DNA from 4 places in the Paenarthrobacter sp. A20 genome. Region 1 is predicted to be linked to each of the others. Evidence: riboswitches for the same ligand, from Rfam matches in the RefSeq annotation. Region 1 holds a riboswitch; each other region holds the start of a gene.

The links. Region 1 has a riboswitch for S-adenosylmethionine ahead of J3D46_RS12275 (homoserine O-acetyltransferase). Riboswitches for the same ligand answer to the same signal wherever they lie in the genome.
Region 2: another riboswitch for S-adenosylmethionine. It lies ahead of J3D46_RS10065 (hypothetical protein); the one in region 1 lies ahead of J3D46_RS12275 (homoserine O-acetyltransferase).
Region 3: another riboswitch for S-adenosylmethionine. It lies ahead of J3D46_RS19580 (aminotransferase class V-fold PLP-dependent enzyme); the one in region 1 lies ahead of J3D46_RS12275 (homoserine O-acetyltransferase).
Region 4: another riboswitch for S-adenosylmethionine. It lies ahead of J3D46_RS01510 (DUF1737 domain-containing protein); the one in region 1 lies ahead of J3D46_RS12275 (homoserine O-acetyltransferase).

What each region holds. Positions count from the first base shown of each region.
Region 1 covers NZ_JALJWH010000001.1:2,638,159-2,645,309, reverse strand. Annotated here, with positions in the region: gene J3D46_RS12295 (alpha/beta hydrolase) at 1-251, opposite strand, end outside; gene J3D46_RS12290 (SGNH/GDSL hydrolase family protein) at 322-1,164, shown strand; gene J3D46_RS12285 (winged helix DNA-binding domain-containing protein) at 1,215-2,357, shown strand; gene J3D46_RS12280 (DUF2076 domain-containing protein) at 2,419-2,823, shown strand; gene J3D46_RS12275 (homoserine O-acetyltransferase) at 2,846-3,967, opposite strand; SAM riboswitch class IV at 3,982-4,098, opposite strand; gene J3D46_RS12270 (bifunctional o-acetylhomoserine/o-acetylserine sulfhydrylase) at 4,262-5,602, opposite strand; gene J3D46_RS12265 (VOC family protein) at 5,805-6,443, shown strand; gene J3D46_RS12260 (CPBP family intramembrane glutamic endopeptidase) at 6,563-7,151, opposite strand, start outside.
Region 2 covers NZ_JALJWH010000001.1:2,106,602-2,113,752, forward strand. Annotated here, with positions in the region: gene J3D46_RS10035 (gamma-glutamyl-gamma-aminobutyrate hydrolase family protein) at 111-902, opposite strand; gene J3D46_RS10040 (LOG family protein) at 977-2,128, shown strand; gene J3D46_RS10045 (matrixin family metalloprotease) at 2,125-3,015, opposite strand; gene J3D46_RS10050 (matrixin family metalloprotease) at 3,126-4,016, opposite strand; gene J3D46_RS10055 (VIT1/CCC1 transporter family protein) at 4,102-5,292, opposite strand; gene J3D46_RS10060 (hypothetical protein) at 5,524-5,712, shown strand; gene J3D46_RS10065 (hypothetical protein) at 5,709-6,035, opposite strand; SAM riboswitch class IV at 6,052-6,171, opposite strand; gene J3D46_RS10070 (sodium:solute symporter) at 6,286-7,151, opposite strand, start outside.
Region 3 covers NZ_JALJWH010000001.1:4,211,231-4,218,381, forward strand. Annotated here, with positions in the region: gene J3D46_RS19560 (DoxX family membrane protein) at 1-217, shown strand, start outside; gene aroA (3-phosphoshikimate 1-carboxyvinyltransferase) at 224-1,591, shown strand; gene J3D46_RS19570 (ribosome small subunit-dependent GTPase A) at 1,594-2,709, shown strand; gene hisN (histidinol-phosphatase) at 2,764-3,576, shown strand; SAM riboswitch class IV at 3,762-3,875, shown strand; gene J3D46_RS19580 (aminotransferase class V-fold PLP-dependent enzyme) at 3,908-5,317, shown strand; gene J3D46_RS19585 (class I SAM-dependent methyltransferase) at 5,432-6,256, shown strand; gene J3D46_RS19590 (metal-dependent transcriptional regulator) at 6,266-6,979, shown strand; gene J3D46_RS19595 (MFS transporter) at 6,998-7,151, opposite strand, start outside.
Region 4 covers NZ_JALJWH010000001.1:312,130-319,280, forward strand. Annotated here, with positions in the region: gene J3D46_RS01495 (aromatic amino acid ammonia-lyase) at 1-1,515, opposite strand, end outside; gene J3D46_RS01500 (NtaA/DmoA family FMN-dependent monooxygenase) at 1,515-2,843, opposite strand; gene J3D46_RS01505 (SulP family inorganic anion transporter) at 2,996-4,699, shown strand; SAM riboswitch class IV at 4,786-4,897, shown strand; gene J3D46_RS01510 (DUF1737 domain-containing protein) at 4,911-5,177, shown strand; gene J3D46_RS01515 (rhodanese-like domain-containing protein) at 5,174-5,584, shown strand; gene J3D46_RS01520 (O-succinylhomoserine sulfhydrylase) at 5,585-6,793, shown strand; gene J3D46_RS01525 (hypothetical protein) at 6,804-7,151, shown strand, end outside.

The DNA of each region.
Region 1 (7,151 bases):
AGCTTCACGGCGTCCAGCGAGTAGTCGATGGACGCTGTGAGGGGGAACCACGTGAAGCCCGGCCCCATGGGCATCGGCGCCCGGAGTGCCGCCACCACGAAGCCGTCAGGCAACAGCCCGGCCAGGCTGAAGAGGTCCTCCTCGTTGGAACCGTAGCCGTGCAGCAGGACCAGGAGTGGCTTGCCGGCACGCTCGGCTTCGTCGTGGGACCACAGGACAACGGGCGCGGGGAATGCGGGGGCTTCAGTCATGGTTCCATTCTTACAGTTACCCGGAAGTAACAACCTACGGTGGCGTAGGTTGTCAGTGACGAGGCAGGATATGAGCGTGAGTGAGAACAATCCTTTGTTGAAGCCGGGCGAACCTGTTCAAAAACACCCTTGGAGCCGTTACGTGGCCCTGGGTGATTCGTTCACTGAAGGGATCGGCGATCCCGAACCCGCGAACCCCGGCGGCTACCGCGGCTGGGCCGATCGCGTCGCTGAGGAGCTTGGCCGGGGGCACGGGGATTTCGCGTATGCCAACCTCGCCATCAGGGGCCGGCTCCTGCAGCAGATTCTGGACGAACAGGTTGGTCCCTGCCTGGAGTTGCAGCCGGACCTGGTGTCCATCTCGGCCGGCGGCAACGATCTCATCCGGCCTGGCGGCGACCCCGATCTGCTGGCTGAAAAACTCGACGTCGCGGTGGGCGAGCTGAGCTCCGGCGGCGCCGCTGTGGTGTTGTTCAACGGCCCGGACACGGCCGCCTCCGTCCTGGGACGCATTCGCGGCAAGGTGGCTATCTACAACGAGAACCTCCGTACCGTAGCGGCACGCCACGACGCCGTGGTGGCCGACATGTGGTCGCTACGGCAGTTGGCTGATCCGCAAATGTGGGATGTCGACCGCCTGCATTTCTCCCCGTTGGGCCACCACACCATCGCAACCATGGTCCTGGAGGCACTGAACGTAGAACATACACTCGAGCCCCTGATGCCCAAACCATTACCCCCACGTACATGGCGCGAGGCCCGCTCTTCCGACCTCGTCTGGGCGCGCGAGTACTTCGTCCCATGGGTCATCCGAAGGCTGCGACACCAATCTTCAGGCGACGGCATCAGTCCAAAGCGTCCGACGCCGGGACCCGTCTTCGGTTCCAGCGGCACCCTCTTGCCGCGCCGTTAGGGTGACGGCAATGCTTGTCGAGGACCGCAGTGACGGCTGACGAGACCCGCATGGCGGAGAATGTTCGGCGACTGCGCCTGCGAAGGCAACAGTTACGGGCTCCGCTTGCCCGGAATGCCGGAGAGGTGGTCCGCAACCTCCTGGCCGTCCAGTCGCAGGAGTTCCCCTACGCGCGATGGTCGCTGGCACAAAGGACGGCCGGCAGCACCTCCACCGAGGTGGAGCAGGCTGTAGCAGACGGAACGATCCTGCGGACGCATATCCTCCGGCCCACCTGGCATTTTGTGCACCGGGACGATCTCGGCTGGTTGATGGGGCTCTCGGCGGATCGGCTTCATCAGGGAAACAAGGGCATGTACCGCCAGACGGGTGTGGATGAGGAATCAGCGGCATTGAGTGGCCGTATCCTCGGTGAGGCCGTGGCGGACGGCGCCCATAAGACCCGCGAAGAGTTGGCTGAAGTACTGGGGCAAGCCGGCTTCCCCAGCAAGGGACTGGGGTTTATCTACCATCTGATGCACGCGGAAATCAGCTGCACCCTGGTGAGCGGCGCCCCCGTCCGCTCCGCCGGTGGCGCCCTGAAACAGACGTATGCACTGTTCCAGGAACGAGTGCCGGGTTTCGTTGGTACGTCCTCACTGACCGGGGACGCCCGCGAGCGCGCCTTGGGGCAACTGGCACTGAGGTACTTCAGCAGCCGCGGGCCGGCCACCATCAAAGACTGTTCCGTGTGGTCCGGTCTGACCATGAAAGATGTGAAGCTGGGCCTGCACGTGGCTGACGACCTGTCTCCCGGCAGCCTCGCGTCGGTGTCCTTTGACGGTCTCGGTTTTTACCTGGCCGCAGAGGAGGCGGAGGCCCTCTCGAGCGGTAGCGATTCTTCGCCTGCCGGGGAGTCCGGGCTCCCCCGCGTCGACCTCATTCAGTGTTACGACGAATACGTCATGGGCTACTCGCAGTCCCGGCATTACCTGGGCGGGACTGCTCCATATTTCCCCGAGGACAACGGACCCCTGCACGTGGTCCTGCTGGACGGCAGACTGGCCGGTTGGTGGCGTCATGGCTTCTCCGGCGGGGCTTGTGAGTTGGACGTGCGCATGAACCGGCCGGCAACGCCGGAGCAGCAGGCCGCACTTGAGGCCGAGGCGGAGCGCTACGGCCGGTTCCTGGGAATGGACACCAAGCTGGTGTGACGTCGCCGAGTCGATTTCAGCAGCAGGGCTAAGCTGGGAGAAGACCTAGGAGGCCTGCACTGTGAACAATCTGATCTTCTGGATCATCGTCTGCTCGTGGCTGATCCCACTCGGGATCCGTATGTACAACCGCTCCCGGGCGCGTCGGATCCAGCATGGCGACTTCCGCGGCCCCGGGTACCCGCAGCAGAACCTGCCGGGTCCGGGCTATCCCCCACAGAACTTCCCGCAACAGAATTACCCCGGCTACCCATCCGAGCCGGTCGTCGTCCGCCCCGCGGATGCGCCACCGCAGGCCGGGCCGCCGTCGAGCCCTTCATCCCCTGCGCCGTTCCCGGCATCCAGCGGCTCCGAGCCACAGGGCTACCGGGCACGGAAGCTGTCAGAACTGGACGCGAAGTTCAGCAACGGCGAGATCGCCATGGAGGACTACATGAAGCAGCGCGCCGACATCATGAACGGTTGAGCCGTTTGATACGTCCGGAGGCTTAGGCGAAGAACGCCTGGCGAAGTTGGCTTGAAAGCTGCCCGATTTCGGTGAGGAACCCGTCGTGGCCAATGGGTGCCTCAATGACCTGTACCGGCACGTCGCCCGGGAGCGCAGCAGCCAATTCACGCGATTGCGCCGGGAAGTAGAGCCTGTCGCTGTCCACTGCCGCTACGAAAAACTCAGCTCTGGTCCGCGACAACGCCGCTTCCAGCGAGCCGCGGCCACGCGTGACGTCATGGGACATCAGGGCCTCGGTGATGGCGATATAGCTGTTGGCATCAAAACGGCGCACCAGCTTTGTCCCTTGGTGGTCCAAATAGCTTTCCACCTGGTAGCGGCCACGCTCCCCCAACACCGCGGCAGCAAGCGGTGTCTCCTGGTGCTGGGCTTGCCGGCCAAAGCGGAAATCCAGCTCCAGTGCCGAGCGGTAGGTGATGTGGGCGATGCGCCGGGCCAGCGCCAGACCGTGCTCGGGCGCAGAGCCGCCGTAGTAGTCGCCGTTGTTGAAGTTCGGGTCCTGCCTGATCGCCAAAGTCTGGGCTTGCGCGAAGGCAATCTGCTCGGCCGTGCTGTAGGCGCCCACCGAGATGACGGCGCAGCGTTTGACGCGGTCCGGGAATGTCACGGCCCACTCGAGTGCCCGGGCGCCGCCCATCGAACCGCCCAACACAGCATGCCAGGCATCGATACCCAGGGCATCAGCCAGTCGCGCTTCGGCCTCCGTGCTGTCGCGCAGGGTGATCAACGGGAAACGTGAGCCCCAGGGCTTGCCGTCCGGCGCTTCCGACGATGGTCCGGTACTCCCATAGCAGCCACCCACGATGTTGATGGAGATGACGAAGAACTTGTCGGTGTCGATGGTGGCACCAGGCCCCACCAGCTGCTCCCACCAGCCTTCTTCGTCAGTGGCTCCACGGGCGACATGCGTGCTGCCCGTGAGCGCATGCTCGATGAGCACGGCGTTGGACGCGTCCGCGTTCAGCCGGCCCCAGGTTTCATACGCCAGGACAACGTCCGGAAGGAGTCCGCCGGCTTCAAGTTCCAGCGGTCCGATCCCGGCATACTTGACGGTTCCGTCTTCTTCTCCGGATTTTGGAAGGGCTGTAGCAGTAATGGTCATTCCTTTGACACCTATCCTCGCGCTTGCCCGTCGCCTTGCGTGCGAACAGGCCAGGTCTTCACCCGGGGCACCCCACCGCGGAGGAGGGTTGCCGGCCAGCAAGCCGGGGCTGTGTGCTGGCACTCATGACCTAATACGAAGAGTCTAGGAAATGCAGGGCGGTTCTGGCGAAGAATGTGACAACAGTGTGACGGTTTGGGCCAGCTTCATTCACGAAGAAGCACCCGGAAGTGCCGCCCGGCGAATAATCGTCGGCGCGGGCGGCGTTCCCGGCGGAGGTGATGAGCCCGGGCGTCAGGCGCCCTTGGCAGCCCTGAATCCGGCTTCGAGGTCGGCGATGATGTCATCCACGTGCTCAATGCCTACGGACAAACGGACCAGGCCGGGATTGACGCCGGCAGCGACCTGCTGTTCCACCGTCAGCTGGCTGTGCGTGGTGGACGCCGGGTGGATGACCAGGGAACGGACGTCGCCAATGTTGGCGACATGGGAGTGCAGTTCCAATCCGTCCACGAAGCGCTTGCCGGCGTCCACGCCGCCCTTGATGTTGAACGCAACAATTGCGCCGGTGCCCTTGGGGCCATACTTTCGGCCGCGGTCGTACCACGGGCTGGACGGCAGGCCCGCATAGGCCACCGATTCGACGTCGTCGTGGCTTTCAAGCCACTGGGCAACCTTGGTGGCGTTCGCTACGTGGCGTTCCACGCGCAGGCTCAACGTCTCCAGGCCCTGGGCAATGAGGAAGGCATTGAACGGGGACACAGCCGAGCCAAGGTCGCGAAGCAACTGGACGCGGGCCTTCAGGATGTAGGAAAGGTTGGCACCCAGCGCGCCGTCCTTGCCCAAGTCCCGGGCGTAGACGAGCCCGTTGTAGCTCGGGTCCGGCGTGTTGAAGCCAGGGAAACGCTCCGGGTCCTTGCCGAAGTCGAAGTTGCCGGAGTCCACGATCACTCCGGCGATTGCGGAGCCATGGCCACCCAGGTACTTTGTTGCGGAATGGACCACGATGTCCGCGCCCCACTCGATGGGTCGGATGAGGTACGGCGTGGACAGGGTGTTGTCGACGATCAGGGGCACACCGGCCTCATGTGCCGTACGGGCGATGCCTTCGATATCCAGCACATCCTGGCGGGGGTTGGAAACCACTTCGCCGAAGAACAGCTTGGTGTTCGGCTGGACAGCGTCACGCCATTGGTCCAGGTTGTCAGGATCCTCGACGAACGTGACCGAGATGCCAAACTTCTTCAGCGTGTGCGCCAGCAGGTTGTAGGTACCGCCATACAGGCTGGGGCTCGCTACGATGTGGTCCCCGGCCTCGGCGATATTCAGGATGGCGAATGTCTCGGCAGCCTGGCCGGAGCTGAGCAAGAGTGCACCCAGTCCGCCTTCAAGGCTCGCAACCCGCTGCTCCACGGCATCCTGCGTCGGGTTGCCGATCCGGGTATAGATGGGTGCGAGTTCGGCCAGGGCAAAGCGGTTGGCAGCACTTTCGGCGCTGGGGAACACGAAGGACGTGGTCTGGTAGATCGGCAGCGACCGCGCGCCTGTGGCGGAGTCGGGCTCCTGGCCTGCGTGGATCTGGCGGGTTTCGAAAGACCATCCTTGGGACATGGAGTTCTCCTCTTCATAACGCATGGGTTTGGCGGGAATGTGGTGCGGTGTGAGCTGGGGCCAGTCTAGGAACTGTCCGGAGGCTAGGACAGCTTTGTGACGCCGGTGGAATCTTTCGGTCTTTTCGCGTCCCTCCATGACGCCCACCGTCACGGTTTATACACATCCCACCTTAGTTAGGCTTGACTTAGCTGAGACCCCGATCACAAAGTGCCAAGATGAAGCCATGCGCATGGATCACGTCTCTTACGCCTGTGAACGAGATGGCCTTTTGGCCACTACCGAACGAATTTCCGCGGCATTGGGAGTGGACGCTGTCCGGGGCGGAGTGCACCCGCGCTTCGGTACCCGGAACATGATCATTCCCCTTGCGGATAACAAGTACCTTGAAGTGGTGGAGGTCCTGGACCACCCTGCTTCAGACAAAGCACCATTTGGCCAAGCAGTTCGTGCACGCTCAGCTGCCGGAGGAGGGTGGATGGGCTGGTGCGTCGCTGTTGAGGACCTCGCCCCGTTCGAAGACCGGCTTGGCCGCTCCGCTGTTCCGGGCAACCGCAAGTTCCCGGACGGCCGCGAACTGGTGTGGCAGCAAATCGGAATCCTCGGTTTGATCGCCGATCCCCAGGTCCCGTACCTGCTCAAGTGGGAGGGCGACCCGGCACTGCACCCGTCCAGGATTTACGAGAGCGACGTCAAGATGTCCAGCCTCACCATTGCAGGCTCGGCCGAACGCGTCACCGAGTGGTTGGGCGAGCCGGTGGAAAAGCCGCTTGAGGACGTTGCGGTCCAGTGGATGGCCCCGCACGGGACCCCCGGCATCCTGGCCGTCACCTTCGAAACCGCCTCCGGGGCCGTCACCATCTGACAGCCCCCTCCATCCGGGCCAGTCCCGGGACCGGTCAACCATGTCCGGTAAAACTTCGGCCGCCATCAGCGGGTGCCAAGGACGTCACCCACCGATGGCGGCCGGATAATTTTAAGGCCCTATCCCAAGCCAACCGCCTTACCGAACAGGCTGAAGCCAACAAACGCCACGATATCGAGCAAGGCGTGGGCAATCACCAACGGCATCACCCGCTTGGTTTTGGTGTAGATCCACGCGAACACCAGCCCCATGACCACATTGCCGATGAACGGCCCGAAGCCCTGGTACAGGTGGTAGCTGCCCCGCAGGACGGCACTGACAACGATGGCTACCGGCATGCTCCAGCCGAACTTGCCGAAGCGGTCCATGAGGTAGCCCACCACGATCACTTCTTCGACGATTGCGTGCCGGATGGCCGAGAGGACCAGCACCGGCACGGTCCACCAGTAGGCGTCCAGCCCGCTGGGCACGATGGCCGTGGTGATTCCGAGGGCCCGCCCGGCCGCGTAAAGACCCAGCGATGGAATACCGATAGCCGCCGCCAGTCCCAAACCCTGAATCAGGTCTTTCCCGGGGCGGGCAAAATTGAAGCCAAGCCGGGCGAAGGCCGAACCGCTCTCACCATCCCGGTTCGCCTGGATATGCATGGACAGGAAATAGAACACCAGGGCCACCGGCACCAGGGCGAAGATGATGTCCAGCAGTTGG
Region 2 (7,151 bases), 530 kb from region 1:
CAGATGTTGGGCCCCCCAGCCGGCAAACTTACGACGCCCCCTGGACGTCATGCGAATGAAATTGGGCTTTTGCTGAACTTTCAACGGAACTGAAAGCGATGCAGTGAGCGCTACTGTACTCCACCGGGACGAGCCTGGGTAGGGTTCCGGCAGACATCTACGAAGGATGTGAAAGGCAGCAACCGATCAGAGTCGGGAAGCTGGGACGCCTCGGGGTGCCACTGCACTGAGGCCACCCACCGTGAGGGGTCTTCCAGGGCCTCCACCGTACCGTCGTCGGCGACGGCCGTGACGACCAGGCCTTCGCCCACCCTTGCGACAGCTTGATGGTGCCCGGAAGCGATCTTGATGGTGCTCCCTTCGGGGGAACCATACAGTGATGCAGTTTTGGATCCGGCGGTGAGCAGCACATCGTGCCATGCCCATTCGCTGGCCGTGGTGTCGTGTGGATCCAAGCCGTTGTGGGTCACAGCAGTGGGTGCCATGTCCTGAATCAGCGTCCCACCATAAAGCACATTCAGCAGTTGGTGGCCGCGGCAGATGCCCAGCAGCGGAAGTCCGGCGTCGATGGTTGCGCGGGCAACATCCATGTCCAGATGGTCCTGCTCAGCGTTGACGTCGTACAGGGAGTCCTGCGGATCCTGGCCATAGAGGCGCGGATTGATGTCGCCGCCGCCCGGCAGCAGCACGCCGTCGAGCTCCTGCATTTCAGTGGCCAGCCTCCCGGCGCTGTCAGCCGACACCGGGGTCAGCAGCACGGGCCGCGCACCGGCCTCACGCAGCAGGTCCACGATGAAGGTGAACAGTCGGTTGGCCTCACCCACACGGGCGTCCGGAGCGTCCGAACTGCTGAGGCGAACCGGAACGCCGATACGCGGACGGGCAACTTCTGAACTCTTCATCCTTCATGATGCACCGCTCAGCGGCCGGGTGCGCAAACGCCGGCGTCATGGCGCAGCGATACTACGCTGAAGCCATGAACCGCAGCGCACCCTTGAACCCGAGTCCGCGAACTCTCGACATCCAAAGCGTTGTCCACTTCGAACGTCTGGTGAGTGCCGGTGCGGGGTCCATGAGTGGTTGGCACGCGCAGTCGCTGGACCTTCGAGGCCACGCCCGGGACCTCAAGGCCCTCAACCCCCAAGGGGCGATCTTCCTGGGATGCACGTTCGACGACGGCGTGGAAGAGAGCCTCCGACGCCGCGGGGCACTCATCTTTCCCAAACTGCAGGGCGTTCCGTTCGACCCCTACCGGGGCAGCCTCTACAGCGCCGCGGAGCTCTACCAGGACATCTCCTCCACAGAATACGAAGCCACCCTCGACGCGCAGGTCTACCAATGGAGCATCCTTCCCGGACAGCGGGCGAGCCTCGACGCCACCCTTGCCGCGGCCCTTCATGACCACGCGATCGGCGACGCCCTGGATGAGTTGCTGGATCATGGGGCGCTCGCCGGGAGCAAAATCGTGGGAGTCATGGGTGGACACGCCGCCCAGCGTGGCACCAGCGAATTCGCCGACGCCGCGAGGCTGGGCCGCCTGCTCGCCCAGGCCGGTTTCGCTGTCGCCACCGGAGGTGGACCCGGAGCCATGGAAGCGGCCAACCTGGGCGCCTACTTGAGTGGGCTGCCCGACGTCGACACAACAGCCGCGCTGGGAACCCTCGCCGAGGTACCGGGGTTCAGGCCCTCGGTGACGGCTTGGGCACGGCAAGCAGCCGTCGTCGTCGAACGTCATCCGGAAGGCACCCCGACGCTTGGAATACCCACGTGGTTCTACGGCCATGAGCCTCCGAACCTGTTTGCCACCCACATCGCCAAGTACTTCGCCAACGCCCTCCGGGAAGCCATCCTGTTGGAGCTTTGCAATGGTGGGACCATCTTCCTTCCGGGGGCCGCAGGAACGGTGCAGGAAATCTTCCAGGACGCCTGCGAAAACTACTACGGAGCGCCGGAGACCATCACTCCCATGGTGCTGGTGGGACGCGACCATTGGGAACGGACACTCCCGGCATGGCCGATGTTGCAGGGCCTCGCCGCGGGGAAGCCCATGGAGCACAGGATCTTCCTGGTCGATAGCGTGGAGGAGGCACTCGCAGTAGTTTCCGGCCAAGGAGCACGGCGCGGCTAGAAGTCCTTGCTGCACGGACCTTGGCCGAGTTGGGCCAGGCCCGTCCGGTCGCCGGCAGCGTATTGCCGGACCCACGAAGCCTGGTCAAACATGAGCTGCCGGGGATCGTCCACGTGGTCCAGGCCCAGCAGGTGTCCCAGCTCATGCATGATCACCGCGATGCCGATCTCCTTGCCCTCGGAAGTGTCCACAATGCCTGCGAACTGGGGCGCGTCCAGGGACACGGTGCCTGTGACGTAGGCCTTATAGCCGTTGCTCAGGCCAATCGATGAGCTTCCGCCCAGACCCACAGTCTGGCCTGTCAGGCGCGGCACCTGCTCCGGAGTGGTCCAGGCGATCAGGACAGGAGCCCATCGGTCCCCGTACCTGGCCGGCTGGTATCCGGTCCTGTTGGTGGAAGGGACCTCGGAACTCGGACCGTCGTAGATGAACTTCAATCCAGTGGCCACGCTGGCTTGCCGGACGGCTTCTTCCACCAGGGGCTGCCAGGAAGGATCCGCCTGGTCGGCGTTCACCACGTAATGGATGGGCCTGCACGGCGAGTAGGCCAGAGGGGTTCCGTCTTCTTTGACGGCAAGGAACTTGTAGGAGGTACTGGTCCGGTTTACTGGCGCCGGAGTTCCCAGCGGCGCGTCGGCTTCTTCCAGCCCGGGCAACGGGTCCTGGCGTTGTCCGAACGGTACTAAACCGGGGCGTGGAGCCTGGCTCTGCGTGGCGGATGATCCGTAGAGGAACCGCTGCAGGTCGCCGCTGAAATACGCGCCCGCGCAGACAAGGCCGAGGACGCCGAACAGGAACAGGATGGCGGCGATGCTGCTGTGCTTGATCGGTGGACGCGGCGCTGGGGGATCGGGGTCCGGCCACTGGGGCGACCCGTAAGGTTCCATGGAACCCCCTGACGTGGAGGCCGCGGACGGGAGGTGGGGCGCCGCCGTCGGCCGTAGTCGCCAGCATAAGTCCGGACGCCACGGGAGTCCATGCCGGAAGTGGTCGGCTGCTAGATGTCCTTGCGGCAGGGCGCTGATGCCAGGAGGTGCAGGCCGTTCAGGTCGCCGGCCGCGAGGCCGTCCGGGGCACCGATTTCCGGGTACATGAGCTGGACCGGATCATCCACGTGGTCCAAGCCCATCACATGTCCCAGTTCGTGTTGCATGACCGCCAGGACGTAGTCGGCCCCTTCTGGGTTGGCCAGTAGTTCGGCTACCTGCGGAGTGTCCAACTCGAGGCTGCCGGTGATATAGCTTTTGGGTCCATTGTTGAGCGAGTACATGGTGCTGCCGCCGGTCCCGATGACTTTGTCTGCCAAGGCCGGCGCTGCCTCCGGCGTGGTCCATGAGATCAGCAGGGGAGCCCATCGATCGCCGTATTTGGCGGGCTGGTATGGTTCGCGGCGGTCCACGGGCAACTCATCGGTGCTGCCGTCGTTGACGAACTGGATTCCCGAAGCGGCGGATACCTTGGCGATCGCAGCCTCCAGCAACGCATCAGAGCCTTCCGGCGCAGAGGCGTTGTTCACTACGTAGTGCAGCGGCCGGCACGGTGAATAGCCAACGGGAGTGCCGTCGTCGTTGGTGGCCAGGAACTTGAACGAATCGTTCGCTGTCCCGGGCGCCGGCGGTGAGGCGAGAGGGGCGTCCGCCTCGTCAACACCCGGCGGCGGGGCGTCGGCGGCACGGGCAGGTTTTGTTTGGTTTTGTCCGCTTTGCGGGGCGCCGGGGACGCTGACCCCGGGGAAAAGTGCGGTGATGCGGGGGTCTCCGTGCAGGAATCCGCTCACCAGGACGGCCACCACTGCGGCGATGCCGGCCATGAGGAGGCCGCGAAGGACCCGCCAGGCAGTTGCCGCACGTCGGTGCTTTGGCGCACGCGTTTCCCGCTCCGAGTCCACGGTTCTCCATTCCTCACGCCCTGGTCACGCGGGGCAGCGCGGAGGACGAACCAACATTACGGGCTGCGGAGGGAGGCGTCCAAACCTAGACGATCGTTGCGCCGAACACCAGGCCCAGCCCATAGGTGGCAGCCGCTGCTCCAAGACCAATGGCGAGCTGCCGCAGCCCGCGGCTCAGCGGCGACGTTCCGGACAGCAAGCCCACGACGGCGCCGGTCGCCAGGAGCGCGATGCCCACCAGCACGCCGGCTACCAGCAAAGCAGCCACACCCGTCATGCCGAAAATGAACGGCAGGATGGGCACGATGGCGCCCGAGGCGAAGAAGCAGAAGCTGGACAACGCGGCGCCCCACGCCGAACCGACGGATTCGTGCTCATCGGTGGCCGGCTTCTCTGGCTGCAGGGAGAGGCTGGGGTCGCAGTCGCAGCTGAAGACGCCCATGCGTTCGGCGGCGCGGTGTTCGGCGGCTTCGTGGGTCATGCCCCGCGCCAAGTACACAAGAACCAGCTCGTTGTGCTCGATGTCCAACGAAGGTGCTGCTGTGAGCGTGGCCTGAGTGGGCAACGTGGCGTTAAGCAATTCCCGCTGGGAGCGCACAGAAACGTACTCGCCGGCGCCCATGGACAACGCCCCGGCCAACAGGCCTGCGACGCCGCTCATCAGCACGACAGGGCTGGGCACGCCGGTTGCGGCCATGCCCATGACCAGCGAAAGGTTGCTGACCAAGCCATCGTTTGCGCCGAAGACAGCAGCGCGGAAAGTGCCGGAGAGCCTGTTGCGTCCACGCGTGGCCAGGCCCCGGACCACTTCTTCGTGGATCTGCTCATCGGCCACCATGGCTGCTGTTGCCGCCGGTTCGGTGCCGTAGGGGGAGCGGCCCTCTGCACGCTGGGCCAGCGCCAGCACAAACACGGACCCGAAGTTGCGGGCCAGGAAGCCCAGGAACTGGCTGCGGGTTGAGGCGGCCTTGGGCATTCCGGCGTGCTCGCCCAGGAGCTTGAGCCAGTGGGCCTCGTGACGCCCTTCGGCTTCGGCCAGGGCCAGGAGGATTTGGCGTTCTTCGCCGTCGCGCCTCTGGGCGAGTTCGCGATAGACGGCAGCCTCGGCGCGCTCATCGGCCAGATACTGACGCCAGCGGCGGATGTCCGAGGACGACGGGGATGCATCATTTTTCGAGGCTACGCTGGCGACGGCCGTTGTTTCGGGGGCCGTGTTTTCGGTGGCGGGGTCCGGAGCCGGGCTCGACGAACCGGGGGATTCCTGGTGCTGTTGCACTTTCTCTCCTGTGCTGGGTGGGGTGGTTTCGGCCCCATTGCACGCCCCACACTACCGCTTATTGGCGGGGATTTTTGGCTGGTATTCCTCAACTGGAATGTTCGGCGCACCGTAATTCCGGGCACCCTTGACCCTCGACTGAGGCGGTGCTCAGATGGAAGGACAGGAGCGGGGAGCTCCCCGTTTTCCGGTTACCGGGCTTTGACCGGCCCACGAGACGGAGGTTGCATTATGGACACCACCGAATCACACGCCAGCCACCCGCGGGCGACCATCGAGTCGGACCCAGCCTATGACTACGCCGAGGATCAGGAAGTGGACGAAGCCTGGGTGGAAGAGGTGGACGCCCCGGAGGACGACGAACGCGTCGTCCCGATCGATGAAACCGAGGACTTCCGCGAGGAGGACGAAGGGAACTAGGCCTGCTCCCACGGGCAGAGAGGGAAGTGCCGCTGCACGCCCTCGCGCTTTCCGGCGGCAGCAACGGTCACCGTCAGGGTCCTTGAGGCCGCACACCATTGCGTCGGCCGGACAGCCTGCGTCAGGGCCCGGGTGATCAAGTGCGGTTCGGGATGCCCAAACCGCGCCGTACCGGCGTTGGAGATGATGGTCACCGTGCCCAGGAAAAGGTCGACGGCGGGAATCACCGTGACCGTGCGGGCTGCGGTTTTGGCAGGGGTTCCTGTGGCCGGCGCACTTGCGGCCGGCGTGGATGCCTGGGTGGTATCGCCTTGGTACGGCAAGGGACTGCTCCTCAGTGGAGTGCTCTTGCCCGCTCGGTTGTCTCTGGTCCGGGACGGGCCGCTTCCTCATCCGAACCACCCGTGAACATGGGGTTGGTGTGTGGCCAGTCGGAGCTTGGCACCACATCTCTTGAAGCTGGGACAACCCTACCCCACCGGGCGTTCTTCCCGGGGACGAAACAACGGCGACGCCTCCCCGAAAAGGGGTGGCGCCGCCGTCGAACGTTGCTCTGTTACTTGCCGTGCACTTTTACTTGTGGCTGCTGACCGGGTGGGCCTCCGGCGGCAGCTCTTCCGAGACAGCACCTGCGACGCGCTTGTCCCATGCCTCGCGAACCGCGGGATCCGTGGGCGGGGTGAGCAGCGAGATCACTACGTAGGCGATGAAGGAAGCCGCGAGGCCGAAGTAGATCGGCTCGTTGGCGTAGACGCCGTCAGCGCTGGGAATGACTCCAACGGCGAAGAAGATCAGCAGGACAAGCGTCAGCACCGAGCCCACTGCCATGGACCACGCGGCGGCGATGCCCGTGCCGCGCTTCCACACCAGGCCGCCCAGGATTGCCACCAGGAGGCCACCTACCAGGATGTCGTAGGCGATGGTGAGGGCGACAACCACGTCCTGCGCAGCCATGGAAATCAGCACGGCTACGATACCGAGGCCAAGTACCCAGTAGCGGTTGGCCTTGACGTCGTGCTCGGGGTTCTCCGTGTCATCAGTGTTGATGGTCTTGCCGAACCAGCTGGCCACGAACGGGACGACGTCTGCACGTGCCACCGTTGCCGCGGCAATCAGGGCTCCGGATGCGGTGGACATCATTGCTGCAACAGCTGCGGCCATGACCAGGCCGCCGATGCCGACAGGCAGGATGTGCGTTGCTACCTCTGCGTAAACCACGTCCTTGCCGAGGTTGGCGACGTCGATGTCCGGGAGCGCTACGCGGGCAGCCAGGCCGATCAGGGCCCCGGCGATGCCGTAAAGGATGCAGTAGACACCTGCGGTGGCGCCGCCCCAGCGTGCGACGGTGGGGGTCTTGGCGGTGAAGACGCGCTGCCAGATGTCCTGGCCGATCAGGAGGCCGAGCGTGTACACCACGAAGTAGGTGATGATCGTCTGGA
Region 3 (7,151 bases), 1.6 Mb from region 1:
CACCAAGGAGGGCCGGAGCGCCCGTAAGGCACAGCTGTTGAAGAACATTTCCCTGACGGGCGGAGTCCTTCTTGCCTCTGTTGATACCGACGGACGTCCGAGCATCGCCTGGCGCGCAGAGCACTTGGCTGCCGATGCCAAAAAGGTGACGGGCAAGCAGATCAAGCGGGCAGACAAAGCAGTACGCAAGGCCGTAGACAACGCAGTTGGAGCATAAGGAAGCATGACAGGTACCACCGCCGCAAACACAGGATCGACCGAAGCCGCCGCGCTGCCACTCTGGCCGGCCCCGTACGCCAAGGGGCCAGTGGACGCCACGGTGACGGTGCCTGGTTCAAAGTCGCTGACCAACCGGTTCCTGGTGTTGGCGGCTTTGGCGGATGGCCCCTCGAGGTTACGCGCTCCCCTGCATTCCCGTGACTCCGCACTCATGATCCAGGCCCTGCGGCACTTGGGCGCCACCGTCACGGAGGTCCCCGGTGACGGCGACTACGGTCCGGACCTTGAGATAACGCCCATGGATCCTGCAGCCTCGGGCTCGGAAACTGCCATCGACTGCGGCCTGGCTGGAACCGTCATGCGTTTCGTGCCTCCCCTCGCGGCATTGCGCAACGGGCCCACCGTCTTCGATGGAGATCCACATGCCCGCAACCGGCCCATGGGAACCATCATCGAGGCGTTGATCGCCCTCGGCGTTCCCGTGGCAGCGGAAGGCGGCAGGACGCCGTCGGCCCTTCCGTTCACAGTGGAAGGCACCGGCGAGGTCCGCGGCGGCCACTTGGTGATCGACGCCAGCGCCTCGTCCCAGTTCGTCTCCGCCTTGCTGCTGGTGGGCGCACGGTTTACCGAGGGGCTTCACTTGGAGCACGTCGGAAAGCCGGTACCCAGCCTCGACCACATCACCATGACCGTGGAGGTCCTGCGAAGTGTCGGAGTCTCCGTGGACGACTCCGTGCCCAACCATTGGCGGGTCTCCCCCGGCTCCATCAAGGCCTTTGACCAACGGATCGAACAGGATCTTTCAAATGCGGGGCCGTTCCTGGCCGCAGCGTTGGCCACGCAGGGAACCGTCCGCATCCCCAACTGGCCGGCCAGCACCACCCAGGTCGGCGATATGTGGAGGACGATCCTCGCCACTATGGGGGCCGAGGTCACCTTGGCGGACGGGACCCTTAGCGTGACCGGCGGGCCGGCGATCCTCGGAGCCGACTTCGACGAAACCAGCGAACTCGCTCCCACTGTTGCGGCCTTGTGCGCTCTTGCCGCAAGCCCCTCGCGGCTGACGGGCATTGCCCATCTCCGTGGTCACGAAACGGACCGGCTTGCTGCGCTTGTCGCTGAGATCAACGCCCTGGGTGGAGACTCCGAAGAAACCGCCGATGGCTTGATTATCCGCCCCGCGGCCTTGCACGGCGGTGTGGTGCACAGCTACGCCGACCACCGCATGGCCACTGCGGGTGCCATCCTCGGACTCGCGATCGAAGGCGTCCACGTGGAAGATATCGCCACGACGTCAAAGACCATGCCGGAGTTCCCTGAAATCTGGGCAAGTATGCTCGAATCCGCCGGCACGGACGAGGCCAGCAACTGACCATGGGCCGCGATGCACGCTCCTGGGACGAATCCGACGTCCGGATCCGCCCCAACAAAAAAGGATCAAGGCCCCGGACCAAGGACCGGCCAAGCCATGATGACGCCGTTATTGGCCGGATCATCACCGTGGACCGCGGGCGCTACAGGGCCATTGTGGACGAAGATTCCGCGGATGAACGCGTCATTATCGCCGCCCGCGCCCGTGAACTGCGGCGGAACCCCGTGGTCCCCGGCGATTTCGTCGCCTTGGTAGGTGATGTCTCCGGCGCCCCGGACACGCTTGCAAGGCTGGTCCGTGTTGAAGAACGCCGCACCCTGCTGCGTCGCAGCGCCGACGACACTGACCCCATCGAACGGGTGGTTGTGGCCAACGCCGATCAGCTGGTGGTGGTTGTTGCTGCCGCCAACCCCGAACCGCGCACCGGGTTCATCGACCGCGCCTTGGTGGCAGCGTACGACGCCGGCATAGAGCCGCTGCTGCTCATCACCAAAGCGGACGTCAAGGATCCGGCGGAATTGCTCGCCAACTACCTCAGCCTGGACTTCCCCGTGATCATCAGCCGCACAGCGGACACTGAAGCCAGCGGTATTGACGCGCGTTCGGATGACGGATTATCAGCACGTTTGGACAGGGACGCCGTGGCCCAGCTGCGCTCCCACCTCGGCGGCAAGGTGACCGTCATGCTCGGCCACTCAGGCGTCGGCAAATCCACCATGGTCAATGCTTTGACGGGGGCGGAACGAGCCACGGGCGGCGTCAATGCCGTGACGGGCCGTGGACGGCATACCTCGTCGTCTGCCTTGGCCCTGAAACTTGCCGATGCCCCGTCCGGCAGCTGGATCATCGACACCCCCGGCATCCGCTCCTTTGGTCTTGCGCACGTGGATCCGGACCGGATCCTGCATTCGTTCCCTGACCTTGAGCCCGGCACGGAAGCCTGCGAGCGTGGCTGCAAGCATGACGCCACAGCCATCAATTGCGGCCTGGATCCCTGGGTGAACGAAGGCCATGCAGGGCCCTCCGGTGTGGCCCGGCTGGCTTCCTTGCGCCGCCTGCTGGGTGCGGACCCCCGGCTTGAAGCCAAAGAGGCCAAGGAACTGGGCACCGTCAACTGATCCTTACGGCGCCACGTCCCCACCGCAGCTGATGATTCAGGATAGTTTGGTGGCATGACCCATCCCGTTTCCACCTACAACGATGACCTGCGCCTTGCCCACGTCCTCGCTGATTCAGTCGACGCCCAGACCATGGACCGCTTCAAGGCACTGGACCTGCAGATCGAAACCAAGCCAGACCTCACACCAGTCACCGATGCCGACAAGGCCGCTGAGGAAGCAATCAGGGGTCAGCTGTCCCGCTCCCGGCCGAGGGACGCCGTCCTGGGCGAGGAGTTTGGCAGCAGCGGCCATGGCTCACGGCGTTGGATCATAGATCCCATTGACGGGACCAAGAACTTCGTCCGCGGCGTGCCGGTCTGGGCAACGTTGATCGCCCTCGTTGACGAGGGAGAACCTGTTGTCGGCGTCGTCAGCGCACCGGCATTGGGCAAGCGCTGGTGGGCGGCCAAGGACATGGGCGCCTACATGGGCCGCTCCCTCGCGTCCGCTACGCGCCTGAAGGTCTCGAACGTTTCCCGGTTGGCCGACGCTTCGATGTCGTATTCAAGCCTGTCCGGGTGGAAGCAGCGAGGAAACCTCGACGAGTTCATGGGGCTCACCGAAGACATCTGGCGAACCCGAGCCTACGGTGACTTCTGGTCCTACTGTCTGGTGGCCGAAGGCGCCGTGGACATCGCCTGCGAGCCGGAGTTGAACCTCTACGACATGGCAGCACTCGTCCCGATCGTTACCGAGGCCGGTGGCCGTTTTACTTCCTTGGAAGGCGAAGACGGCCCCTTCGGCGGCAACGCCCTGGCCACCAACTCGATCCTGCACTCCGAGGTCCTCAAACGGCTCAACCCGGGGCTGGACGACCTCCTCTAAGGCACAGTTGCGGACGGTCGCGGCCGCGCGCGTTTTCCGAATTTTCGACGGCGGATTCCCCCCTTTGGGGGTGTCCGCCGTTTTTTCTTCGCCGGATCACCTCATTCGGCCACCGACGTAACAAAGCGCTTAACAATGCGAATCAGCTTTGGAGCGGTCCCGGGCAGTGCCCTAACCTTGTTACAGGTCACGAGTGCCAGCGCTAAACCCCGGTTTGCTGGCCGGCAACCCTCCATTCGCGGTGGGGTGCCCCGGGTGACGACCCGGCCGGTCCGGAACGGATGCGGCAAGCGCGGATCCCCCTATGGGGGTCCCTCTTGAGTGAGGTCCCATGAGCACTGTCACGTTCGACTCAAACATCATTCCTTCTCTTGCCGAAGAAACCCCGGCGCAGGCTGCCGCCGCTTCAAGGCCGCTCTCCGCAGTCACGGGTGCAGAGTTACAGGCTCCGCTGATCCAGGGCGGGCATGTTCGGTACGCCAACCTCGATTACGGAGCATCGGCGCCTGCCCTGACCATCGTTTCTGCATACCTCAACGAAGTCCTGCCGTACTATGCGAGCGTTCACCGCGGTGCGGGTTATGCGTCCCAGATCAGCACGTCAGTCTACGAAAATTCGCGGAACATCGTCCGTGAATTCGTCGGAGGACGCCCCGACGACTCCGTGATCTTCACCCGTAATACCACCGACTCCTTGAATCTTCTCGCGGGATGCCTCCCGCAGGTTGACAGCCTACCGACGGGCGAAGTCCTGTATCTGGACATCGAACACCACGCCAACCTCCTTCCATGGCAGGGTGTCCCGCACCGCAGCGTCGTCGCAGCGTCTACCTTGACAGCAACACTGGACAGGCTCCGCACGGAGTTGGCCCAGGGCGGAGTAAGCCTGCTTGCCGTGACAGGTGCCTCGAACGTCACCGGCGAAATCCTTCCCATCGCGCAACTAGCTTCCCTGGCCCACGAATACGGCGCCCGTATCGTGGTGGACGCGGCCCAGCTCGCACCGCACCGCCGGATCAACATCACCGAGGCGGACGTCGACTACATCGTCTTCTCCGGACACAAGCTGTACGCACCGTTCGGCGCTGGTGTCGTGGTTGGTCGCCCGGATTGGCTCGACGCCGGAACGCCGCACCTGGCCGGCGGCGGGGCCGTCCGTGAAGCCCGCCTGGACTCCGTCAGCTGGGCAACCGGTCCCGCCCGCCACGAGGGTGGCTCGCCCAACGTCCTGGGTGCGGCAACCCTCGCCCGCGCCACCCAGGTCCTCGCCGGACTGGACCAAGAGGCGTGGCACGCCCATGAAGCAGCCATCCGCTCCTACCTGGTGGACGGCCTGGAGGCCATCGATGGCGTGACGGTCCACCGGATCTTCAGCGACTCCGAAGACACCATTGGCGTCGTCAATTTCTCCGTGGAAGGATTCGACGCCGGGTTGGTCGCCGCGTATCTGGCGGCGGAGCACGGCGTTGGTCTCCGGGACGGACGCTTCTGCGCCCACCCCCTGCTCAAGCGGCTCGGCCTGCCCTCAGGCTCCTTGCGTGCCAGCTTTGGCGTCGGCTCCCGGTTGGAGGACGCCACGAGGCTGCTGGCAGGCATCGATGAACTCAAGCGCAACGGGCTGGGTTGGGACTACGTGGTGGACGAGGGCCGCTGGGTACCTGCCAATGACCACCGAACCTACCCGGAATGGGCTCCCAACACACCCGGCACTGCCGGCGCTGCTCCCTGCACCGTGGACTAGAACCCCACCGTGGACCAGGGACGCGGCTAACCCCGAGATCCAAGCTCTCCCGCTGCTGCGGTAAATTCGTAGGGTATATTTTTGGCGACCCTGTGAAGGAGTCCTTGCGTGGCATTGCGTTCTCCGGCTCCATCAAACGGACAGCCCGGCATTCCCGGACCGGCTGGACCGCGTGGTCCGAAACTCCATGCCACACGTCGGCAAGAACTCGGCCAGAGCTTTCAAGACGGCGGTGAGCACTATGATCGCGTGCGGCCCGGTTACCCAGCAGATTCCCTGACGTGGCTCCTTCCCGATAGAGCAGAGACAGCTGCGGACATTGGAGCAGGTACCGGAAAGTTCACTGCCCTCCTCCTCGAACGCGGACTTGAGGTGGCCGCCGTCGATCCTTCCACTGACATGTTGGAACAACTGCGGAAGAACTATCCTCAGGTCAGCGCAGTGGAGGGTACGGCCGAGGCAACTGGGCTGGCGGACTCAGCATTCGACGTCGTCAGCGTTGCCCAGGCCTGGCACTGGTGCGACCCCCTCCCCGCCAGCACCGAAATCTCCCGGATCCTGCGCCCACAGGGAATCCTGGGACTGATCTGGAACCAGTTGGATACGTCGGTTCCGTGGGTCCACAGGCTTTCGCGCATCATGCACGCCGGAGATGTCCACAAACCTGGCTTCCGGCCTGCCATCGGTCCGGAGTTCGCCGGGTTGCAGAGCCACCTCACGGCGTGGGCGGACCCCACCACGCCCGAGGAGATCATGGAACTGACGAAGTCGCGCAGCTACTACCTCCGGGCCAACGAAGCAACGCGGGCGAAAGTCATGGGAAACCTCGAGTGGTATCTGTACGACCACCTTGCGCACGCGCCAGGGGGGACCGTCCAGTTGCCCTACGTGACGCAAACCTGGCGGGCGGTCAAGGTTCACCCCGCCCCGCCACGGTAGGCTTGGGTTGTGAAGACCAGTACGCCCTCCTCCTCGATCGAGGACTACGTCAAGGTCATCTACTCCTACACGGAGTGGCAAGACAAGCCGATTACGTCCTCCCAGCTTGCCCAGCGCCTGGGTGTGGCCAACTCGTCAGTGTCTGAGATGGTCCGCAAGCTCAAGGACCAAGGCTTGGTGGACCACCAGCCCTACAGCGCCATCAGGTTGACTCCCGAAGGCATGCGCCTTGCCCTCTCCATGGTCCGACGACACCGCCTTATTGAGACGTACTTGGTGGAAGAACTCGGGTACAGCTGGGACGAGGTCCACGATGAAGCCGAGATGCTGGAGCACGCGGTGTCAGACACCTTCATCGAGCGGATGTCTGCCAAACTTGGCCATCCCACCAGGGACCCGCACGGGGACCCCATTCCTTCGGCAGATGGCTCCGTTGAATTGCCGCACGCCTACCGCATGATCGAACTGGACCAGGGCCACTCCGGCCGTATCACCCGGATCAGCGATGAAAACCCCGATCTCCTCAGGTACCTGGCAGCCGAAGAAATTTCCTTGGACGCTCCGGTTGAAGTCGTCGGACGCAAACCGTTCGGTGGTGCACTCGTAGTCAGGATCGGAACCGGAGCCCAATGCCGCGAGTTCGATCTCGCCGATGAAGTAGCGTCTGCCCTTTGGGTTCAGAGCGCTGAAGTCCATGAAGGTTGCGTCCTGCCCGCCCTGTGACCGGAGCCCCGCATGAGGTCAGTTGGGCAGCCCGACCGCCCCGCCGTCGTCGGACGCTGCATCCGGTTCGCTGCCAGCGGCCGGCGCCGCCTCCTTTGGAGGGTTCCGGATTCCGACGGCGGATGCCACTGCCCCCAGCACGAACAGTCCCGCCGTTACCACCAGTGCGTTG
Region 4 (7,151 bases), 2.3 Mb from region 1:
CCGCGCCCGCTCCACGAGGTCCGGTGCCGACGGCCTGTCGGCCAGCACGTCCGCGAGCCGACCCACGACGGCGCCCGTCCCCTTCCCGAGAGGTTGCGCGGCTCCGGCTTCAAGCAGCAAATAGGACGCTGTCAGGGCCTCGATCGTCAGGAGCTTTTCCAGAACACCCAACGACTTTTCGAGTTGCTGCAAGGCGAGCGGGGCAAGGGTTGAATGGTCCTCGACGTCGGCGGACAGGGTTGGTGCGCCGAGGGTTGCCGGGGCGGCCAGGAACTTGAGTTCGGCCAGCAGTCCGGCTGCGGAGTACCACAGCAGCCCGGGCAGTTCCTCCTGGGCAAGGCCCGGCGCACCCGCCTCAGAGGACGCAGCCTCCAGATGCCTTGCCCGGATGGCCCGTTGGGGTGGATACAACTTGGCGATGCGCCGTTCACTGGAAATTCCCACATGCGCCAAGGCCAGCCGCAGGCTTTCGAACGCAAGAGCCAGTTGCATCGGTTGGAAGTTTCCGCCGGAGACCATGTAACCGGATTCAACGTCCACCAAGGGATTGTCGCCGCGGCCGTTGAGCTCGACTTCCAACGCAACACCGAGCTGTGTCACCAAGGACCGGAATGCCCCGTGCGTTTGCGGCGCAGCCCGGAAAGACAGCGCGTCCTGCACTGAGACCTCGGGACGGACGTCCTCCAGCCATCCACCCCTCAACAGGTGACGCACAGCAGCAGCCGAGTCCCGCTGCCCGTCCACCGCCTTGGCCCCCTGGATAGCCGGCGAAAACGGGCTGAGGTTCCCGCCGCCGTCGTACCTTGCGATGGTCTCCAGCGAGAGGGAAAGCGCGACGTCGGCCAGTTCGGCTATGCGTTGCAAACGCACCAGGGCGAGGGTTCCTACGCCCACGGAATACGCGTTGGCGCTAACCAGCGCGAGCGCTTCGCCCGGCGCGAGGACCAATGGTTGGAGGCCGGCGCCTGCGAGCGCTTTGGCCCCCGGCACCAAGGTTCCATCGGCATCGAAGGCTTCACCCTCACCTATTGCGACGGCAGCGACGGCGGCGAGCTGGGTCAGGTCGGACGAGCCCACCGAGCCTTCACGTGGGATGGCGGGAAGGACTCCGCGGTTGATCATCTCGACGTAGAAACCAGCTGTTTCCGGACGGACACCGGAGCCGCCCCGGCTGAAACCTATGAGCCGGGCAAGGATCACTGCCCGGGCAGAAGCACGGTCCAGATACGAGCCCACACCGCTGTTGTGATACCTGACGACTTGGATTTGGTACGCCAGGAGGGACTTCTCCTCCACAGCGGTGTCGCGGCCGGATCCGAGTAAGGTGTTGAGCCCGTAGACACGCTGCCCCGACGTGGCGGCACGTTCAAGCACATCCCGGGATCGGGCCAGCAAAGACAACGTATCTTGGTTGAGTTTCACGTGAAACGTCGGGTCTGCAGCAGCCACGGCCACACTCCACGCAGATACCGGCGCCGTTCCCAAGAGTAGGGTCCGCGGCTCAGCTGACGCCATCAGAAGTCCAGGAGATTCTGCCGGAAACCACCGTTGCCGTAAGTCTTCCTCAACAACCCGCGACGCCTCAGTTCGGGAGTGAGCTTGTCCAGCACACCATGCACCGTTACGGGATCAACGAAGCCCGAGAAGAGGAACCCGTCGCCACCCACCTCAGACCCTGTCGACTCGAGGTAGTCGGCAATTTCGCCGACCGTGCCGATGATCGAGTCTCCCGCTCCGCCACTGCGCGCCTGCAGGATCTGGCGCAGCGTGGACCCCGGAGGCGCCGCTTTGGCGAAGTGTTCCAGTGTCCCTTGGTTGCTGTTGGTGCTCAGTTCCGGAAGGGGTGCGTCGAGGTCGAACTGTTTGAAGTCGATCACGGACAGGTAGGAGATGGAGTTGAGCTGGCTGTCGATGTCGCGCTGGGTAAGCTCACGACGCCGGGCCCGCAATTCCCCGGCCTCGGCCGCAGAACCAACCACGGTGGGCTTCAGGACGAAAAGCACCTTGACGTCGTCGGGGTTCCTGCCGGCTTTGGCAGCCTCCGCACGGATCGAGTCACGGTAGGACTTCATCCCGTCAACGCCACGGGCCAGGGCAATGGCCACATCAGCGTGTCCGCCCGCGAACGCCTTGCCCCGGGGAGAGGCACCGGCCTGCACCAGCACGGGTTCCTCCGGCAGCGGCGCCGTGTTCAGCGGACCGCGGACTTTGAAGAAGTCGCCCTGGTGGTTGATCGGGTGAACTTTGCTGTGGTCCGCGAATACTCCGGCGTCCACATCCTCAAGAACAGCGCCAGGCTCCCAGCTCCGCCAAAGCCGCCTGACGACGTCAACGAACTCCTCCGCCTTTTCGTAGCGAAGATCGTGCTCGATCTGCTGGTCCAGCCCGTAATTCTGCGCGGCGAGGTCACTGCCCGAGGTAACGACGTTCCACCCCAGCTGCCCCTCGGAAAAATGCTGCAACGTCGCGAGGAGACGGGCGGCCGTGAAGGGCGGGTAGAAGGAAGCGCTGACCGTCGGCACGATGCCCAGGTGTTCGGTGGCGGCGAGAAGGTACGGGACCAATGCCAGCGGATCATGTTTGGGCGCGAAGGACGCGTGGGCCAAGGACACCTCGGCCGAACCGCCATACGTATCAGGAACCGTGAGCGAGTCCTCGATGATGAACAGGTCCAGGCCGGATCGTTCAAACGCCCGGACGGCCTCCTGGTACAGGGCGGGTTTTTTCCAGTCGTAGCCCAGGCCGTAGCCGGGCGTACCCCAGCCCTGGACACCGAATCCGTGGCCCACAAACCATCCAAAGTGCAGCATGGGCTTGAGTGTAGAACTGCTCTGTCCGTTCACCACGACCTGATTTCATGCGAAGTTACAGGGGGTCGTACTGGGTCAATTATGCTCCCGGGACGTCACAATTGGACGTGCCCCGGCCCCTCCCGGTTTCCACATACAGCGGTCACCTTGTTCCGCAGACAGGAGGCGTCGGGAATGATCGCTGTATGAGTGCATCAACCGCCCGCCCTTCGGCCAAAGACAGGCTGTCCAGCGTCTGGGCCCTCAAGGGTTACAAGCGTGAATGGCTGCGGCATGACATCATCGCGGGCGCCGCGCTGTTTGCCCTGCTGGTGCCCGCCGGGATGGCTTATGCGCAGGCAGCCGGGCTTCCACCTGTTACCGGACTCTACGCGACCGTTGTGCCGTTGCTCGCCTACGCCGTCGTTGGGCCTTCCCGCATCCTTGTCCTGGGACCCGACTCGGCCCTGGCCCCGCTGATCGCCGCGGCGATTGTGCCGCTGGCGGCGGGAAGCAGCGGGAAGTCGGTGGCATTGGCAGGACTCTTGGCCGTCCTGGTGGGTGCCTTCATGCTCGCGGGCTCAGCCTTGAAGCTCGGGGCAGTCACGGGCCTGCTGTCCAAACCGATCCGGCTTGGGTACCTCAACGGGATCGCCCTTTTGGTAGCGCTCTCGCAGCTGCCGGCGTTCCTGGGGATTGAGGCCGACGGCGACATCTGGCACAAGCTCGCGAAGGTCACCACTGGGGTGCTGGGCGGCGAGGTCAACATCACCGCGCTGCTGCTGGGCGTGGCCTCGCTGGCATTGACCTGGGTCCCAAGGGTCCTGAAATGGAAGGTTCCGGGCGTCCTGCTGGCGGTGGTTGGCTCCTGCGTTGCGACGGCGGTCTGGGGCCTCAACGACGACGTCAAGGTCACCGGGGAATTGCCCCAGGGCCTGCCGATGCCCGCGCTTGGCGGCATTGGCTGGGCAGACGCGTTAACGTTGCTGCCCGCCGCTGCCGGCATTGCGCTCATGGTCTTCGCGGATACGGGAGTGCTGTCCCAAACCCTGGCCGCGAAGGAAGGCAAGCGGGTGTCCGGCAACCGGGAGATGGCAGCGCTCGGGGCGGCCAATGCTGCCACCGGCTTGCTGGGGGGATTCCCGATCTCCGGCAGCGCCTCCCGAACCCCTGTCGCCGTGGACGCTGGTGCCAAGTCCCAGATGACCGGCGTTGTGGGAGCGGTGCTGGTGCTGGCCTTCATGCTGTTGGCTCCGGGCGTGACCGCGTATCTGCCTTCGGCAACTCTGGCCGCCGTCGTGATTGCGGCGGCGATTGCCTTGGCCGATCCAGCAGGCGTCCGGCGGCTCCTGAGCATGAGCCGGAGTGAATCCGTAGTAATGCTCGCCGCGTTCCTGGGAGTTCTCACAGTGGGCGTTCTCCAGGGCATCGTCGTAGCCGTAGCCTTGGCGCTCCTGGATTTCGTACGCAGGGCGTGGGACCCGTATCGAACAGAGCTCGGCTCCGAGGAGGGCCTGCCCGGCTACCACGACCTCGAGAGGCACCCTGGTGCCGAACGCATCCCCGGCCTCCTGATTTTGCGCTTCGATGCGCCCCTGTTCTTCGGGAACGGACAGGTCCTGGCAACCTTCGTTCGCGAGCAACTGGACGAATCCCTTGACGAGGGCGAACATCCCATTACCCACGTCGTCCTCGCCGCTGAGCCCATCACCGGGATCGACACCACAGCCCTGGACGATCTGGTCACGCTGGACGAATGGCTCGCAAGCAAAGGCGTGGACTTGGTGTTCGCCGAGCTCAAAGGACCGGTGAAGGACAAGTTGATCCGCTTGGGCACAGCGGCCCGTTTCACACCCGCCCATTTCTTCCCCACTGTCGGGGCTGCGGTGCGCGCGCTCAGGCGCGAATAGCTCCAGCCTCTCCGATTACGCAACATGACGAGGGTGCAGGTACGTGCAAGTGCAGCCCGACGCCCGCGGATGTTACGTTTTTCTTGAGTAATGAGTACCAGCGCAAAGCCCTGACTTGCTGGTCGGCAACCCTCTCTCCGGCGGGGTGCCTCAGGTGACTACTCGGCGTATCGACAACTCGAACTGCAAGCGTGACTGAGGAGCACCAGCAATGCCTGAACCCACTGAAGAAAAACTCTCTTACCGCCTGATTACAGGCCCGGATACCCGTGATTTCTGCGAGCGTATCCACAACTCGCTGGCAGAAGGCTACGTACTCCACGGCAGCCCGGCCGCCACATTCAATGGCACCGACGTCATCGTTGCCCAGGCCGTCGTCCTTCCGGCCGCGATTGCCACTGCGGATGCCGCCGTCGCCAACGCCGTTGACCAGTTGGAGAACTACGACGACGAAGAAGCATTCGAGGGCCACGCATGAGCTACGCAGGTGACCTGACCCCGCAGGACGCGTGGGCCAAGCTTGAAGAAGGCGCCATCCTGGTGGATGTACGCACCGAGGGCGAGTGGGCCCACATCGGTATCCCGGACACCAAGGCAACCGAGAACGATCCCCTGTTCATCCAGTGGAACCTCGCTGGCGGCATCCCCAATTCCCGTTTCATCGAGGACCTGCAGCAGCAGGCGCCCGAGGACGACACCGTGGAGCTCGTCTTCATTTGCCGCTCGGGCCAGCGCTCAATCTCCGCCGCCATCGCTGCAACGCAGGCCGGTTTCACTGCCTATAACGTCCTTGAGGGCTTCGAAGGCGAACCGGACCGCTACGGGGAGCGCACGGTCAATGGTTGGAAGAACCGTGGCCTGCCGACGAATCTGGGGACCGAGTAAGTGACGTTCAATCCCGACGCCGCCGGCTGGAGCCCTGACACCCAGGCCGTCCGCGGCGGCCTTGACCGCACAAATTTCCAGGAAACGGCCGAACCCGTGTTCCTGAACTCCGGCTTCGTTTACGAATCCGCCGCAGCTGCCGAACGGGCCTTCACCGGTGAGGACGAACGTTTCGTCTACTCCCGCTATGGCAACCCTTCCGTGGCCACGTTCCAGGAGCGCTTGCGCCTGCTCGAAGGAACCGAGGCATGCTTCGCCACCGCGTCCGGTATGTCCGCAGTCTTCACCGCCTTGGGTGCGCTGTTGGCTGCCGGTGACCGCGTTGTTGCTGCCCGTTCCTTGTTCGGCTCCTGCTTCGTGATCCTGAACGAGATCCTCCCGCGGTGGGGCGTCGAGACCGTTTTTGTGGACGGCCCGGACCTGGACCAGTGGCGTGAGGCCCTCTCGGAACCGACCACCGCGGTCTTCTTCGAATCGCCGTCCAACCCCATGCAGGAGATCGTCGACATCGCTGCCGTCAGCGAACTGGCGCATGCCGCAGGGGCGACGGTCGTCGTCGACAATGTCTTTGCCACTCCCCTGCTGCAGCGCTGCGGTGAGCTGGGCGCGGACGTGATCGTCTATTCCGGCACCAAGCACATCGATGGCCAGGGACGTGTCCTCGGCGGCGCGATCCTGGGCACCAAGGAATTCATCGATGGCCCGGTCAAGCAGCTCATGCGACACACCGGTCCTTCGCTTTCCGCCTTCAACGCCTGGGTCCTCACCAAAGGCCTGGAGACCATCGGGCTGCGCGTAAACCACAGCTCGGCGTCCGCTTTGAAGATCGCGGAGTGGCTTGAGCAGCAGCCCGCCATCAGCTGGGTCAAGTACCCCCTGTTGAAGTCACACCCGCAATACGAGCTGGCCGCGAAGCAGATGAAGGCCGGCGGTACGGTGCTGACGTTCGAGCTGCTCCCTTCCGCGGGACGTTCTGCCAAGGATTCCGCGTTCGCGCTGCTCGATGGCCTCCGCGTCATCGACATCTCCAACAACCTTGGCGACTCCAAGTCCCTCATCACCCACCCGGCCACCACCACCCACCGGGCCATGGGTCCGGAGGGCCGCGCGGCCATCGGACTCAGCGACGGCGTTGTCCGTTTGTCTGTGGGCCTGGAGGACGTGGACGACCTCATCCTGGATCTGGAGAAGGCCCTCAAACAGGTCTAACCTTGCTGCCATGAGCGGGAACCATCCCTATCGCCGTGCCGGAGCGGTCATCGTTGCCGGCACGGTGGTGTGGTTCGTTGGAATCTCGCCGGTCTCCCGCGTCTACATCACCCCGGACAACGCCGCACGCCTGCGCATGCTGACAGCCAGCCAGCGCAGCTGGATTGCGGGGCAGCATCTGACCGCTGTGGGAACCGTCGCAGTCCCGGTGGGATTCGCCTACCGCCGGGGATCCAACACGCCGTTCCTCACGTACTCCGCGCTGCACGTTGTGGCGTTGGCAGCCCTCGGCGGGAGCCTTCTCTCCCTGCCCGTCCAACGGTGGATCGGTGTCACGGCCGCGGCCAGCGCACCTGTC